Regions from separate parts of the Thermus aquaticus genome, predicted to be linked through region 2. Evidence: riboswitches for the same ligand, from Rfam matches in the RefSeq annotation. Region 2 holds a riboswitch; the other holds the start of a gene.

Region 1 (7,981 bases), 620 kb from region 2:
TTCCTGGTCTACCGGGGGGTCTGGGGCTACCCCGAGGGCCGGGTCCTCCTCCGCATCGGCTACGTGCCCCTGGAGGAGTACCTTTTTTTCGTCCTCCAGCCTCTCCTCACCGGGGCCCTCCTCTTGCGGCTGGCGGGGGCTCCGCCCCCGGGGGGGCCGGGCCTCTTCCGGGTGGTGGGGGGAGGGTTCTGGCTCCTCGTCGCCGCCTTGGGGGTGATGCTCCTGGCCCTTGGGGGCGAGTACCTCTACCTGGGCCTGATCCTGGCCTACTTCGCCCCCGTCTTCGTCCTGCAGTGGGCCTTTGGGGGGGACCTCCTTGTGGCCTGGCGGAAACCCCTCCTCCTGGGGACGGCCCTCCCCACCCTCTACCTCTGGTTCGCCGACTTTTACGCCATTACCCGGGAAGGGATCTGGTGGATTTCCAAGGAATATACCCTGGGCCTGGGCCTGGCGGGGCTTCCTCTAGAGGAGATGCTCTTTTTCCTCTTCACCAACCTGGCCGTGGTCCAGGGCCTCCTTCTGGCCTGGCACCCCGAGGCCCTGAGGCGCCTAAAATAGCCCCCATGGAGGCCCTTCAGGAAAGGCCTTTGGGGAAGCTCCTCTCCGCCATCGTGGGGGGATTTCTGCTCCTAAGCCTCAAGGGAAGCCTCCGGGGCGTGTACCTGAAGGGGGAGGTGCCCAAGGGGCCTCTGGTGCTGGCCATGAACCACCACAGCTTCTTTGACGGCCACCTGGTCTGGTTTCTTTCCAGGCGAGAGAGGCGGTCGGCCAGCCTCCTGGTGGCCGAGGAGAACCTGAAGGCCTTCCCGGTGCTTAGGCTCCTTGGGGCCCTCGAGGCCAGGCGGGTCCGGGAGGCCCTGAGGCGCCTTAAGGAGGGGGCCTGGGTGGCCCTTTTTCCCGAAGGGGAGATGCGCTACCCCGGGCCCCTGGGCCCCTTGAAGCCTGGTGCGGCCTGGCTGGCGAGGCGGGCTGGGGTTCCCCTCCTCCCCGTGGCCTGCCGGGTAGTCCTCAGGGGGTTTGAGCACCCCGAGGCCTTTCTCCTGGTGGCCCCGCCCCTTTCCCCGGACGTGGACCTGGAAGGGGCGCTAAGGGGGCTTCTTCAGGAGCTGGACGAGACCTTAAGGCGCACCCACCCCAGAAAGACCCCGGAGGGCTTCCGGGAGGTCCTAAAGGGAAGGCGGAGCCTGGAGGAAAGGCTAAGCCCCCTGGTGAGGCTTTTTCGCTGATGGGCGACTTCTTCTTCGGGGTCTTTCTCTTCCTCCTCATGAGGTGGCTCGCCCTCCTCCATAACCTCCTCCGCTTTCCCCGCCTCCGCCCGGGCCCCACGCCGGAAAGGCCCACGGCCTCCATCCTGGTCCCCGCCCGGAACGAGGCGGAAAACCTGAGGCGCACCCTCCCCACCCTCCTCCACCAGGGGGCCCTCGAGGTCCTGGTCCTGGACGACCTCTCCGAAGACGAGACGGCCCGGGTAGCCCAGGAGGTGGCCGGGGGGCATCCCGGCTTCCGCCTCCTCCGCGGGAAGCCCCTCCCCCCGGGCTGGCGGGGGAAGAACTGGGCCTCTTGGCAGCTGGCCCAAGCGGCCCGAGGGGAGGTCCTGGTCTTCACCGACGCCGATGTCCTCTGGGAGGAAGGGGCCTTGGGGGGGCTCCTTTCCGCCCTGGAGGGCAAGGACCTGGTCTCGGCCCTGCCCCGGCAGGAGGGGGTGGTGGAGGCCTTCGTCATGAACGGGCTCCTCTCCTTCCTGCCCCACCCCGCCCTGGAGGCCCTGCGCCTGGCCAACGGCCAGGTCCTGGCCTTCCGGAAGGAGGCCTACTGGGCCATGGGGGGGCACAGGGCGGTGCGGGAAGAGGTCCTGGAGGACGTGGCCCTGGCCCGAAGGGCGGGCCGCTACGGCCTCTACCTGGGCGTGGCGCTTTTCCGGGTGCGGATGTACAGGGGCTACGGCGAGGCCCTTAAGGGCTTCGCCAAGAACTTCCTGGACATCCACCTGAAAAACCCCGCCGTCCTCCTAGGCTCGGCGTTCTACCACCTGGCCCTCTACACCCTGCCCTGGCTCCTCGGCCGCTTTGACCTGGGGCTTCTGGGCCTCTTGGAGCGCCTGGCCGTCCAGCTCGTCCTCAAAGGCCCCCTCCTCCCCGCCCTCCTCACGCCCCTGGCCCCGCTCCTCCTCATGCCCGTATACCTCAGGGCCCTCCTCCCGGGAAAAACCTGGAAGGGTAGGCCCCTTTGACACCACCCCATGCTGGCGCAAGCCAGCATGGGGTGGTATGAAAGGTGGGCCAGGCCCATCTTTCCCGGTAAAGGAGCCTGGTAGACTCCTCCCATGCGCGCGGTGGTGATCGGTAGCGGGGTGGGCGGGCTTTCCGCCGCCATACGGCTTGCGGCCATGGGCCTAGAGGTCCTGGTCCTGGAAAAGCTCCCGGGCCCTGGGGGCCGGGCCTTCGTCCACCAGGCCCAGGGCTTCACCTTTGACATGGGCCCCACGGTGATCACCGTCCCCCCCTTCCTGGAGGACCTCTTCGCCACCAGCCCAGGAAACCCCAGGCTCTACCCCGACTTCCCCGAGGAGGAGGGGCTAACGCACACGCAAAGGTACGTGAAGATCGTCCCCCTGGACCCCTTCTACCGCATCCACTTCCCCGACGGCACCCACTTTGACTACAACAACGACCGGGAGCACCTCCTCTCGGAGATCCAGCGCCTGGCCCCGGAGGACCTCCCGGGCTACCGCCGCTTTGAGGCCCACGCCAGGGCCCTCTTCCAGAAGGGCTTTCTGGAGCTGGGCTTCACCCACTTCGGAAGCCTCCTGGACCTCTTGCGGGTGGCCCCGGACCTCCTCCGCCTGGACGCCGTGCGCCCCCTCTTCTCCTTGGTCTCCCGCTACTTCCGAAACCCCAAGATGCGCCAGGTCTTCTCCTTTGAGTCCCTCCTAATCGGGGGGAACCCCCTCTCGGTCCCCGCCCTTTACGCCATGATCCACTTCGTGGAGCGGAACTGGGGGGTCCACTTCGCCATGGGGGGGACGGGGGCCCTGGTCCGGGGCCTGGTGCGGAAGCTGGAGGAGCTCGGCGGGAGGATCCGCTTTAACGCCCCTGTGCGCCGCATCCTCACCAGGGGCAGGCGGGCCGTGGGCGTGGTCCTCCAGGACGGAGAGAGGATAGAGGCCGACCTGGTAGTCTCCAACGCCGACTACGTCCACACCTACGGGGAGCTCCTCGCCCCCGAGGACCGCTTCTGGCACAGCGACCTCCGCCTCAAGCGCACCCGGCTTTCCATGAGCCTCTTCGTGGCCTACTTCGGCTTCAGGGCCCGGGGGGACGAGGGGGAAAGGCTCAGGCACCACAACGTCCTCCTCTCCCACCGTTACGAGGAGCTCCTCCGGGACATCTTCCAAAGGAAGGTCCTCCCCGACGACTTCGCCCACTACCTCCACCTCCCCACCCTCACCGACCCCTCCCTGGCCCCCCCGGGCCACCACGCCGCCTACACCCTGGTGCCCGTGCCCCACAACGGAAGCGGCCTGGACTGGGGAAGGATCGGCCCCGAGTACCTGGAAAAGGCCCTGCGCTACCTGGACGAGGCCGGCTACCTGCCCGGCCTCATGGACCGGCTGGTCTACACCCACTTCGTCACCCCGGACTACTTCCAGTGGACCCTGAATAGCCACCTGGGCAACGCCTTCGGCCCCGAGCCCGTCCTGTGGCAGACGGCCAGCTTCCGGCCCCACAACCGCTCCGAGGACGTGAAGGGCCTCTACCTGGTGGGGCAGAGCTACCAGCCGGGGGCGGGGCTTCCCAGCGTGATGATGTCGGCCAAGATGACCGCCCGGCTCATCGCCCACGACCTGGGCCTGGAACGGGCCCCCAAAGAGCTTCTGGAGGCCAGGGCTTGAGCACGCTGGAGAGGAAGCGGAAGCACCTCGAGGCCTGCCTCCACGGGGAGGTGGCCTTCCAGAAGACCACCACCGGCCTGGAGCGCTTCCGCCTCCGCTACCAGGCCCTCTCGGGCCTCGCCTTAAGCGAGGTGGACCTCACCACGCCCTTTTTGGGTAAGACCCTGAAGGCCCCCTTCCTGATCGGGGCCATGACCGGCGGGGAGGAGAACGGCGAGCGCATCAACCTGGCCCTGGCCGAAGCCGCCGAGGCCCTGGGGGTGGGGATGATGCTGGGCTCGGGCCGAATCGTCCTGGAGCGCCCCGAGGCCCTGAGGAGCTTCCAGGTGCGCAAGGTGGCCCCCAAAGCCCTCCTCGTCGCCAACCTGGGCCTGGCCCAGCTGAGGCGCTACGGGCGGGAGGACCTCATCAGGCTGGTGGAGATGCTGGAGGCCGACGCCCTCGCCCTCCACGTGAACCCCCTCCAGGAGGCGGTGCAGCGGGGGGACACCGACTTTAGGGGGCTTCTCGCGAGGCTTAGGGCCCTCCTCCCCCTCCCCTTTCCCGTCCTGGTCAAGGAGGTGGGGCACGGCCTCTCCCGGGAGGCGGCCTTGGCCCTAAAGGGCCTCCCCTTGGCGGCGGTGGACGTGGCCGGGGCCGGAGGGACCAGCTGGGCCAGGGTGGAGGAGTGGGTGCGCTACGGGGAGGTCCGCCACCCCGAGCTCTGCGAGATGGGCGTTCCCACGGCTCAGGCCATCCTCGAGGTGCGGGAAGTCCTCCCCGAGGTGCCCCTCATCGCCTCCGGAGGGGTCTACACGGGGACGGACGCCGCCAAGGCCCTGGCCCTGGGGGCGGACCTGGTGGCCGTGGCCAGGCCCCTCCTCAGGCCCGCCCTCATGGGCGCTGAGGCCGCCGCGGCCTGGATAGCCGACTACCTGGAGGAGCTCCGCACGGCCCTCTTCGCCGTGGGGGCGAGGAGGCCAGTGGAGGCCAGGGGAAAGGTGGAGGCTTCGCCGGGGCTTTAGCCACGGCGGGGCGCTCAGGAACTCTTCAGGTCCATGAGGGGCTTGGGGTAGGGCATCAGGAGGGCCTGGGCTTCTATGTACTCCTGGCCGAAGCGGAGCGCCCAGGAATGGAGGAGGGCCAGGGGGGCCTCGAGGGGCGCCCGCTCCTCGCGGAAGTCCAGCAAAAGGTCCAGGAAGTGGGCCTTCTCCCGGGCGTTTAGGCCCTTCTTAAAGTAGCCAAAGGCGTGGAGAAGGGCATCGGCCATGGCCCCCAGGCGGTAGGGCTTTTCCGTGGCCCTGAGGAAGCCCTCCTCGTAGGCCCGAAGCACCTCCCGAAAGGCCTTCCCCCGGGCCTCGCCCAGAAGCCGGCCCAGGGCCCGGGTCTCCTTCTGGCTGTAGGCCATGAGGAGGAGCTTGTAGCGGGCGTGGAAGGCCATGAGCTCGCCCAGGTCCCCAAGTCGCCTAAGCCGGGCCAGGCCGAAGATGCGGGTGAAGAATTGGGCCCGGACGCGGGCGCTGGTGAGCCGCCCCTCGTCCTCCTTGGGCAGGAGGGGAAAGGCCGCCATCACCGCCTGGGCGAAGAGGCCGGGCCCGTGGCCCACGGCGCCCCCCTGGTCGGCGTAGGCGTAGACCTTGGCGTCCTTGAGGGCGCAGGTGGGGGAGCGGTTTTTCAGGATGAAGCCCTCCACCTCCCCCAGGCCGGAGAGGAAGGCCCGGCTGAAGGCCCGCATCCTTTCCGTCAGGTCCTCCCCCGTCTTGGGCTGGACCATCCTGGGCCCATCCTCGCCCCGCACCAGGCGCACCGTGGGCCTGGGCACCCCGAGGCCGATCTCCACCTCGGGGCAGACGGGCACGAAGTCCACGTGCGCCTTCAGGGCGGCCACAACCTTGTCGGGGATCAGCTCTCCCGAGTAGCGCACGGCGGCGAAGCCCAGGCAGGCGCTCACCACCAGGCGGGGCCTGGGCCAGGCCTCCAGGGAGGGGTTCGGGGCCTCCATGGCCTTATGCTAAGGGCTGGCCTCGCATTTTCACACGGCTTTCACACGGCCCTGTAATATTGTCCTCTGAGGGGAGGCGATGAACCCTCGAGCCCAAGATGGGCGCCATGGGCCGAGGGGGAGCCAGTGGCGCAACCGGCCCCTAAAGCCCTTTAGGAGGTGCAGAGATGAAAAGGAAGCTGGTTGCCCTCATGGCCCTTCTGGCAAGCCTGAGCCTGGCGCAGACCGCTAGCCCCAAGGTCACCGTGAACATCCCCTCCGTCCTCCAGCTCACGCTGGACGCCACCGACTACCTGTTCGACTTTGGCGATGCCAGCGCATCGGGTACGGTTACCATAGGTGGAACTCCCTACACCAAGGCCTCCTGGGCCGCCTACCTGACCTTCCTGGACACCGCTAGCGGCACCCAGGACTTCGCCCCCACGTCCATCAGGGATGCGGCCGAGAACGACCTCGGGGACTACGGGACGGTGACCGTCCGCACCAACCGAGCTCAGTGGACGGTGAAGATCGACTCCATCAGCGGGACCCTCACCCTGGGCAACGGCCGGGTCAAGGTCTTCGCCGAGAAGGTGAGCGGCAAGGGGGCCTCCTGGACCACCACCCCCACCCCCATCACGGCCGCAAGCCCTCTCACCCTCTTCAACGCCGGTAGCGGCGGCCAGGGGAGGAGCGTCTACAAGCTCTACTACCTCTTCACCATGGACATCACCGACGATATTCCTCTCGCGGGCATCAACCAACAGATCACCGTCAACCTCCTCCTCACCTCGCCCTAGGCCTTAGGAGTTTTCCGTGGCCGCTTCCTGCCCAGGCCGGAAGCGGCCTGTATGCTTAAAAGGGGAAACGAAACCATGAAGCGCCCCCTAGTCGCCCTCACGGGCCTCCTCCTGACCCAGGCCCTGGCCCAGGTGGACCTCGCCCTCTCCCCCGCCCGGCTGGAGCTGGTCCTGCCCCCTGGGGGAGAAGTCACAGAAGTGGTCCGGATGCGGAACGGCCTGGACCGGGAGGAAGCCCTCAGCGTAGCCCTAAGGCCCTTCGCCCTCACGCCCCAAGGGGACGTGGCGGAAAGCCCCGAGCGCAACCTCTGCCCCCACCTCACCGCCACCCCCACGGCCTTCACCGTGCCCCCAAGGGGGACCGCCGAAGTCCGCCTCACCCTGAAGGCCCCGCCCGGAGCCGAGGGCACCCTGGCCTGCCTGGTGGTCTTCACCGCAGGGCCCAGGCCCACGGGCCTGGGAGGCCTCCGGATCACCGCCAGCCCCTCCCTGGGCCTCGCCGTCTACCTCACCCTGAGGGGAACGGAGCGCCCCGCCCTCCGGGCCAAGGTAGGGGGCGAGGGGAAGGCCCTTCCCCTTTTGCTGGAAAACCCCGGGAACGTCCTCCAAAGGGTCACAGGGGAGGCCCGGGTCTTTGACGGGGAGGGGAAGGAGGTGGCCCGCCTCCCCATCGCCGAGCTCCCCGTCTTCCCCGGGGGATACCGGGAGCTCGCCCTGGAGCCGGAAGCGCCCCTTCCCCCAGGGCGGTACCGGGTGGTCCTGATCCTGGAAAGCGCCTACGGGCGCTACGCAGCGGAGGGCGTATGGGCCGTGCCCTGAGCCTTTTCCTCCTCGCCCTCCTCCTTCCCGAGGCCCTGGGCCAGAGCGTGAACTGCGACGCCACGGACCTGCTATACGACTTTTCCGCCCCCGGCTCCCTCACCCAGGCCACCGTGGCGGGACAGCCCTACTACGTGGCCAACCTGGCCTCCTACCTCCTCCTCCTGGACGGCACGGGTCCCATGCGCTTCCTCCCCACGGCGGTGACGGGAGCGCCCGGGGGAGTGTACCGGATGGCCTGCACGGTGCGGACCCCAAACCGGGACCCGATAAGGGGAGGGACGCTTTGCGGGGCGGGGAGGAGGTTCTGCTTGCGGGTGACGGGCGTTTCCGGTTCCCTCCCCGTGGACTGGACCTCGAGGCTCTACGTCATGGTTCAGGTCATCTCCGGAAACGCCACGAGCCTCGCGCCCACGCCCACCCTTCTCTCCGCCGTCCCCTACAACCGGCGCCTCGCCGACATACGGAGGAACACCACCGCCACCTTGCACATCTACTACTGGGTCGAGG
Region 2 (7,981 bases):
CCTGTCTTATCCTGCCATAGCCCTGGCCTCCTTCCTGGTGGGGCTTTTGGCGGGCTTTTTGGGCTACAGCGACCCCTACATCCTCCCCTGGTTCATGATCGCCGTGGCCGTGGTGGCCAGCGTCTACGGCCTCTCCTGGGGGCTTCTGGCCGCCCTCTTCTCCACCCTGGTCCTCCTCCTTTTCCCGGGGTTTAACCCGATGGCCCTGGCCCTCCTCCTCCTCTCCGCCCTGCTGGCCCACCAGGTGGGGGAAAGCCTGCGGCGGGCTCACCGCCGCGCTAAAGCCCTCGCCAAAAGCCAGCGCCTGATCGCCGAGGCCCTCGAGGCCCTCCCCCAGGCCCCAAACCGGGAGGCCCTCCTCAAGAGCCTCCCCGAGCGCCTCCTTGCCCTGGGGGAGGGGGGGCACGTGGGGGTCTGGGTGCCCGCCCCCGAAGGGGGGTTTAGCCTTCTCGCCACCCACCCGCCCATGAGCCTGGCCTGGATCCCGGATAGCGGCGTGGTGGGCCGGGCCTTCCGGGAGGGCAAGCCCCTCTACATCCCCGATGTGCGGCGGGAGCCCGGCTACATCCCGGACCCCTCCATCCCCACCCTGGCCGAGCTGGCCCTGCCCCTTTGGGAAAGGGGCGAGGTGGTGGCGGTGCTGAACCTGGAGCGCCCAAAGCCCTTCCTCCCCGAGGAGGTGGAGGGCCTCACCCGCTTCGCCCAGGCGGTGGGCCTCCACCTGGACCGCCTGGCGGACCTGGAGGAGAGGACCCTCCTTTCTGGGCTTTCCGAAAGGCTCCAAAGCGCCGGGACCAAAGAAGAGGCGGCGGGGAGGGCCCTGGCCTTCCTGGTGCCCGCCTTGGGCCTCCAGGCCGGGGCCCTCTGGGAGGCCCGAGGAGCGCGGATGCAGGCCCTCGCCCACCACGGGGTGCGGGAAGCAAGCCTCCTCCGGGTGCTGGAGGAGGGCCTGGCCTTTGGGGTGGGCCTCGCCTGGCGGGTGTACGAGACGGGAAGCCCCCTCTTCACCGCCCGCTACGCCGAGGAAAGCCAGGGGGTTCCCGCCCTCCAGGCCCTGGGCTGGCGCACCTTCGCCGCCCTCCCCCTGCCCTCCCCGGGAAGCCCCAGGAGCCGCCGGGTCCTGGTCCTGGGCGCGCCGGAGGCCCGGCCCTGGCGCAGGGCCGAGGTGGAGAGCCTCCTCCTTTGTAGCCGCACCCTGGCCCTGGCCCTGGAACGCCTGGCCGAGAAGGCGCGGCACCAGGCGGTGAACCGCCTCTTCCAGGAGCTTTTGCAAAAGCCCCTGGAGGCCCTTTACCAGGAGGTCCTGGAGGAAGCCGTCCGGCAGGTGCCGGGGGCGGAGGCGGGGAGCCTCCTCGTGCTGGAGGAGGGGGTCTACCGCTTCCGGGCGGCGGTGGGGTACGACCTGGAAGGGCTTAAGGGGGTAGCCTTCCGGCCGGAGGACCAGCTCCTCTGGTACGGCCTGGGAGAGGAGGAGGCCCAGAGGGGCGAGCCCCGGATCCTCAGCGCCGAGGCCCGCCCCATCGCCGAGATCAGCCACAAGACCGCCCCCCCGGAGGTCATGGACCGCGCGGGCAGGGCCACGGAGATCCAGGCCAACCTCTGCCTCCCCATCCCCTACCAGGGCCAGGTGCTGGCCTACCTGAACCTGGACAACCTCCACGACCCCCGGGCCTTTGGCGAGGACAGCCTCGAGGCCGCCCGCTTCTTCGCCACCCCCCTGGCCGCCCTCCTCCACGAGGCCAGGACCCGGAGGCTTCTGGAGGAGGCCGCCCTCACCGATCCCCTCACGGGCCTTCCCAACCGCCGGGCCTTTGAACGGCTCTTTTTGGAGGAGCTGAAGCGGGCCGAGCGCTACGGTTACCCCCTCTCCCTGGCCGTCTTGGACCTGAAGGGGTTCAAGGCCATCAACGACCGGCTAGGCCACGCCGCCGGGGACCTGGCCCTCGTCCGCGTGGCCCAGGTCCTTTCCAAGGAGCGGCGCAACGGGGACCGGGTCTTCCGCTGGGGCGGGGACGAGTTCGCCGCCCTCTTCCCCCACACGGGCAAGGAGGGGGCCGTAAGGGCCGCCTTCCGCTACGCCCGGGCCATTGAGGGCATCTGCCTGGAAGGCCTCTGCCTGGGGGTCAACATCGGCCTCGCCACCTATCCCGAGGACGGGACGACCACGGACGAGCTCCTATCCGCCGCCGACACCCGCATGTACCAGGCCAAGGCCCAGGGGCTTTCTGTCTTGGCCTAAACGCCCCTTGCCAAAACCCGCCCGCAGGTGTACCCTTGAGCTAGGGACGCTGAAGTCCCCAAAGGCACCTCGGAGGCGACGAAGCCTGTCCTGCAATCTGGGCGCCTGGGACAGGTGGAGCCAGTGGCGCAACCGGCCGAGGGCGGGCAAAGCCAAACCTTTTCCTTGCTTTCCCTCTGTCGGCCAGGCGCCTAGCCTGGCCCTAAGGCTTTTTAGGGCGTTCGGAGGCGAGGAACCGTGATACCCAAGATGGGCGCCAAGGGACACGGGGAGCCAGTGGCGCAACCGGCCGGACGCTATAGCACGGCTATACCGCCGACCCTTGCGCCACCTCCCCCAAGGAGGTGGGCATGCGGACGTGGATCCTAGCCCTCTTGATCCTCGTAGGGGGCGTGGCCCCGGCCCAGAGCGCCGCCAGCGTCGGCGTGGGCATCCGCATCCCCGCCGTGGTGGGGCTCCGCCTGGCGGAGGTGGAAGGGCCTATGGTGTCCGCACTGGAGCTTGGGCCCGGGGTCCACACCCTCAGGCTCGTGGCCAACACCCAGTGGGAGCTTAGGGTGGAGGTGGAGGGCCAGGCCCTTCTGGCCAACCTGTCCCTTCAGGCGGGCACCCACGTCCTCTCGGGCCGGGGCAGGCTGACCCTCACCCTGGAGGTGCCCCCGGGGAGCCGGGTGCGCCTCAAGGTGGCCCTGGCGGGGATTTCTTAGAAACCACACCCCCTTAGGTGTAAACTAGAGGGGATTCGGCCATGGACTGGACCCGAACTCCCTCACGGTCCTCGCCCGTCCTGCCCCTCCTGCGGCAGGGCCTTCAGGGGCTTCCCGAGGCCCTCAGGGCCCTGGCCAAGGCCCTACAGGCCCACCGCGCCTACCTCTTCCGCTTGGAGGAGCGGGACGGGCTTTGGTACGCCTCCCAGCTGGCCGAGTGGGCGGGCCCCCACGTCACGCCCCAGATCCAGAACCCCAGCCTGCAACGCCTGCCCGTGCGGGAAGCGGGCTACGGCCGCTGGCTGGAGGCCTTTCTGCGGGGCGAAGCCATCGGAGGCGCGGTAAGGACCTTCCCCGAGGAGGAAAGGCCCCTTCTGGAGGCCCAGGAGATCCAAAGCCTCCTGGTGGTCCCCATCCGGGTGGAGGGGCGGCTCTGGGGCTTTCTCGGAGTGGACGACTGCGAAAGGGAGCGGGCCTTCACCCTCGAGGAGGAAGCCCTTCTCCGGGAGGTGGCTGAGGCCCTGGCCCGCACCCTGGACCTCTTTGAGGTCCACCGCTTCACGGAACGCCTCTTGGAGCTTTCCCCCTTCTACGTGGCCCGCATGAGCCCAGAAGGCGGACGCCTATGGGCCAACCTCGCCTTTAAAAAGGCCTTCCCCCAGGGGCTTCCCCTGCCCTTGGAGGCGCCCCTGGCCCAGCCGGGGCGGCCGGTGACGGCCACCACCGCTGGGGAGGCCCCCGCCGAGTGGACCCTGGTGGCCGTGCCCGGCCCGGGAGGGGAGGTCCTAGAGGTTCTGGCCTTCGGCCTGGACCTTCGGGAGCGCCTCCTGGCCCAGGAGCGGGAGGCCCGCTGGAGTGCCTTCCGCAAAAACCTCCTCCGGGTTTACGAGACCCTGATGGCCGAGGGGTTTTCCGAGTCCGTCTTCGGCCTCATCCTCGAGGCCGCCCTGGACACGGTGCCCGCCGCCCAGGCGGGGAGCGTGGCCGTCCTCAAGGAGGACGGGTACTACCACTTCGTGGCCGCCAAAGGGTACGACCTGGAGGCCCTGCGCCAGGTCCGGCTCCACCCGGAAGAGCCTCTCTCCCTCACCGGGCACAGGGAGGCCCAGGTCTTCACCCAGAAGGACCTCAAGCGCTTCAACCGGCGGCTGGACCCCAAGCGGAGAAGGGTGATGGAGGAGGCGGGAAGGGTGCGGGAGATCCAGGCCGTTCTGGCGGTGCCCGTCTACCTCTCCGGCGAGCGCAAGGCCTTCTTGTACCTGGACAACCTGGAGAGGGAGGACGCCTTCACCCCCCTGGACCTGGAGCTGGCCCAGGCCTTTGCCAGCCAGCTGGGCCTCCTCCTCCGGAGGATGGAGCTGGAGGGGAGGCTGACCTACCTGGCCTTCCACGACCCCCTGACCGGCCTACCCAACCGCCTCTTCTTCCTGGAGAAGCTGGCCCAGGCCCTAAAAGAGGAGCCCAGGGTGGCCGTCTTGTACCTGGACCTGGACGGGCTGAAGCTGGTCAACGACCTGGAGGGCCACGCCACGGGGGACGAGGTCATCCGGACCGTGGCCGCCCGCCTGCGGGCCGCCGTCAGGCCCCGGGACCTGGTGGCCCGGCAGGGCGGGGACGAGTTCCTCGTTCTCCTTGCGGGGCTCCGCAAGCCGGAGGAGGCCGTCCAGGTGGCGGAGCGGCTTCTAGAGGTGGTGCGCCTGCCCCTGCCCCTGGGCGGGCGGGTCTTTCACCTCACCACCTCCTTGGGCATCGCCCTGGGGGAGCCCGGCCTCACCCCGGGGGAGCTTCTGGCCCGGGCCGACCTGGCCCTTTACCGGGCCAAGGGCGAGGGCAAGGACCGGCTGGCCTTTTACGAGCCCGGGCTCCAGGAGGCCCTGCGCCGGGAGATGGCCCTGGTGGAGGCCCTGCGGGAGGCCCTGGCCGGGGATGAGGGCGAGCTCACCCTCCTCTACCAGCCCATCGTGGACCTGGCCACGGGGGCCCCTGTGGCCCTCGAGGCCCTGATCCGCTGGCCCAAGGCCCCCCCCGGCGAGTTCATCCCCCTGGCGGAGCGGCACCGCCTCATGCCGGAGCTGGGGGCGTGGGTCCTGCGCCGGGCCTGCCGGGAGCAGGCCCGCCACGGCCTGCCCGTGCACGTGAACGTGAGCCCCCAGGAGCTCCTCCACCCCGGCTACCCCGGCCTGGTGGCCCAGGTCCTGGAGGAGACCGGATGCCCCCCCAGGGCCCTGGTCCTGGAAATCACGGAAACCGCCCTCATCCCCGACGAGAGGGGGCGGGACGCCACCCTGACCGTGCGCATCCTGCGGGAGCTGGGAGTCAGGGTCTTCCTGGACGACTTCGGAAGCGGCTACTCCAGCCTGGAGCGCCTGGCGGCCCTTCCCGTGGACGGCCTCAAGCTGGGCCAGGCCTTCACGCAGGCCCTGGGGAACCCTCCGGACCCCCAAAGCCCCGCCGCCCGGCTGGTGGCCGCCGTCTTGGCCCTGGCCCAAGCCCTGGGGCTCGCCGCCGTGGCCGAGGGCATAGAGGGCGAGGCCACCCTGGCCTACCTGCGCCGCCTGGGGTTCACCTTGGGACAGGGCTTCCTCTTTGGCCGCCCCGCCCCTTTGGGGGTATAGTGGGGTAGGAGAATGCGCCTCAGCGCCGCAGGCAAGGTCGCCCTAGCCTACGCCCTCTTTTCCCTCCTCTGGATCCTGGGAAACGATCGGCTCCTTCTGGCCCTCTTTCCCAAGGCCGCAACCCTCACCCTCTGGCAAACGGTTAAAGGGTTCCTCTTCGTGGCCCTCTCTGGGCTCCTGGTCTACCTCCTGGCCCTCAGGGAAACCCGGGCGGAAGAGGCCAAAACCAGAGCCGAAAGGGCCTCCGCCCGCCGCCTCCAGGCCCTTCTGGAAAGCGGCAGGGAGCTCGTCTACCTCCTGGACGAAAAGGGGCGGATCCGCTACGCCTCCCCCAACGTGAGGAAGGTGCTGGGCTACCTGCCCTGGGAGGACCCGGGGCCGGGGGCGCCTATTTTGGACTACGTTCACCCTGAAGACAGGCTTCTCGCCGAGGCGGCCCTGCAGGACCTCCTCCGCCACCCGGGGACCACCCTGGAGTACCGCCTGCGCGTCCTGGACAAGGAGGGCGGGGTGCGGGCGGTGCGGGTGTGGGGCAGAAACCTCCTCCAGGACGAGGCGGTTAGGGCCATCGTCCTCAAGGTCCAGGACGTCACCGAGCTGGTCAGGCACCAGGACCGCCTGGAGAGCGTCCTTGACGCCCTCCCCGGTATGGTCTTCCAGGTACAGGTGGCGGAGGGAGAAGACCCCGCCTACGCCTCCCTCTACTACATCAGCCCCAAGCAAGCCGCGGCCCTCCTGGGCTACCCGGCGGAAGCCCTCCTCGCCGACCCCGCCTTCTATTTTTCCCAGGTCCATCCCGAGGACCGGGAGGGCCTCGAGGCCGCCCTACGCCAAGCGGTGGCGGAACCCGGCCGGGTTCAGGTCCACACCTACCGCTTCTGGCACGGGAAAAAGGAGGCCTGGGTTTGGCTTCGGGACACCCTCGTCTACCACCCCGAAACCCGCTTTCTCACCGGGTACACCTACGAGGTCACGGAAGAGGTGGAGTCGGAGCGCCGCTTTCGCGCCCTGGCGGAGACCGCCCCGGCCCTCATCCTCATGTGGCAGGCGGAAGACCCCACCCGGCCCGAGTCCGCCAGGCTGGTCTACGCCAACCCCGAGGCCCTGCGCCTCACCGGGTACACCCTGGAAGAACTCCAGGCCAGGCCCATCTGGGAGTTCGTCCACCCCCAGGACCGGGAGCTGGTGCGAAGCCGCGGGCTGGCCCGGCTTAGGGGGCAAACCCCCCCGAGCCGCTACGCCTTCCGCATCCTGACCAAGGGAGGGGAGGTCCTGTGGCTGGACTACTCCGCCGCCCGGGTGGAGCTTGGGGGGAAACCCACCGTCTTGGGCGTGGGCCTGGACATCACCGAGGCCAAGGAACGGGAGCGGACCCTGGAGGCCTTCGCGCGCCTCAGCCTGGCCCTGAGGGAAAGCGAAGACCTCCGGGAGATGATGGAAAAGGGACTGGACACCGTGATGGACCTCCTGGGGGCCGGGGCGGGAAGCGTCCTCATGTACGAAGGCACCCCTCCCCAGGTCCGGGTGGCCGCGGACCGGGGGTGGATGGCCCACCTCCCCCCTCCCTCCAACCCCCTGGAGGCGCGGAGCCTGGTGGCCCAGGCCCTGGCGGGGGAGGTCGTCCTCTCCCCCGACCCCAAGACTGATCCCCGGGTCCGGGAAGCGGCCCGCCCCTTTATCCCCGAGGGCTGGGGGGTCCTGGCCCTCCCGCTCCTGGCGGGCCGGGAGGCGGTGGGCGCCCTTTTCCTTTCCTGGCCCCGGGCCCAGCTTCCCGGCCCTAGGGAGGTGGAGCGGACCCAGATCCTGGGCGAGGTCCTGGGCAACGCCCTGCGCCGGGGTAGTCTGCGGGCAAAGCTTGCCCAGCGGGTGGCCCAGCTGGAGGCCCTCCGGGCCGTGGACCAGGCCATCGCCGCCTCTTTGGACCTGGGGCCCACCCTGGAAGTCTTTCTGGCCCAGGTCCTCCGCCTGCCCCTGGACGCGGTGGCCTTCTTCCTCTACTGCAAGGAGGAGGGAGGACTGGTCCTGGAGGCGGCCAAGGGGTTCCTCTCCCCCAAGGAAGCCCTGCCGAAGCGCATCCCCCTGGGCGTGGGCCACGTGGGCCAGGCGGCCCTGGAGGGGCAGGTGGTCCACGTCCAGAACCTGGCCCAAAACCCGGGCACCCACCCGGAGTTCACCCTCAGGGAAGGCCTGGTCTCCGAGCGGGCCTATCCCCTCTTCGCCAAGGGCAGGCTCCTGGGGGTCCTGGCGGCCTTCACCCGCAAGCCCTGGGACCTGACCCCCGAGGAGGAGGAGTTCCTGGAGGCCCTGGTGGGCCAGGGGACCATCGCCCTGGACAACGCCCTCACCTTCCAAGCCCTGCAGAAGACCCAGCGGGAGCTGGAGGCCGCCTACGACCTCACCCTATGGGGCTGGGCCAAGGC

What was found. Region 2 has a riboswitch for cyclic di-GMP ahead of BVI061214_RS11480 (hypothetical protein). Riboswitches for the same ligand answer to the same signal wherever they lie in the genome.
Region 1: it holds a riboswitch for cyclic di-GMP, as region 2 does, so the genes downstream of both, BVI061214_RS08410 (hypothetical protein) here and BVI061214_RS11480 (hypothetical protein) in region 2, are expected to answer to the same signal.

Annotation. Positions count from the first base shown of each region.
Region 1 covers NZ_LHCI01000106.1:1,364,262-1,372,242, reverse strand. Annotated here, with positions in the region: gene BVI061214_RS08440 (lycopene cyclase domain-containing protein) at 1-558, shown strand, start outside; gene BVI061214_RS08435 (lysophospholipid acyltransferase family protein) at 564-1,226, shown strand; gene BVI061214_RS08430 (glycosyltransferase family 2 protein) at 1,223-2,230, shown strand; gene crtI (phytoene desaturase family protein) at 2,324-3,892, shown strand; gene fni (type 2 isopentenyl-diphosphate Delta-isomerase) at 3,889-4,896, shown strand; gene BVI061214_RS08415 (YbgA family protein) at 4,911-5,873, opposite strand; cyclic di-GMP riboswitch class II at 5,937-6,023, shown strand; gene BVI061214_RS08410 (hypothetical protein) at 6,041-6,652, shown strand; gene BVI061214_RS08405 (COG1470 family protein) at 6,728-7,471, shown strand; gene BVI061214_RS08400 (hypothetical protein) at 7,456-7,981, shown strand, end outside.
Region 2 covers NZ_LHCI01000106.1:1,980,296-1,988,276, forward strand. Annotated here, with positions in the region: gene BVI061214_RS11475 (diguanylate cyclase) at 1-2,239, shown strand, start outside; cyclic di-GMP riboswitch class II at 2,302-2,386, shown strand; cyclic di-GMP riboswitch class II at 2,454-2,539, shown strand; gene BVI061214_RS11480 (hypothetical protein) at 2,590-2,946, shown strand; gene BVI061214_RS11485 (bifunctional diguanylate cyclase/phosphodiesterase) at 2,988-5,561, shown strand; gene BVI061214_RS11490 (HD domain-containing phosphohydrolase) at 5,574-7,981, shown strand, end outside.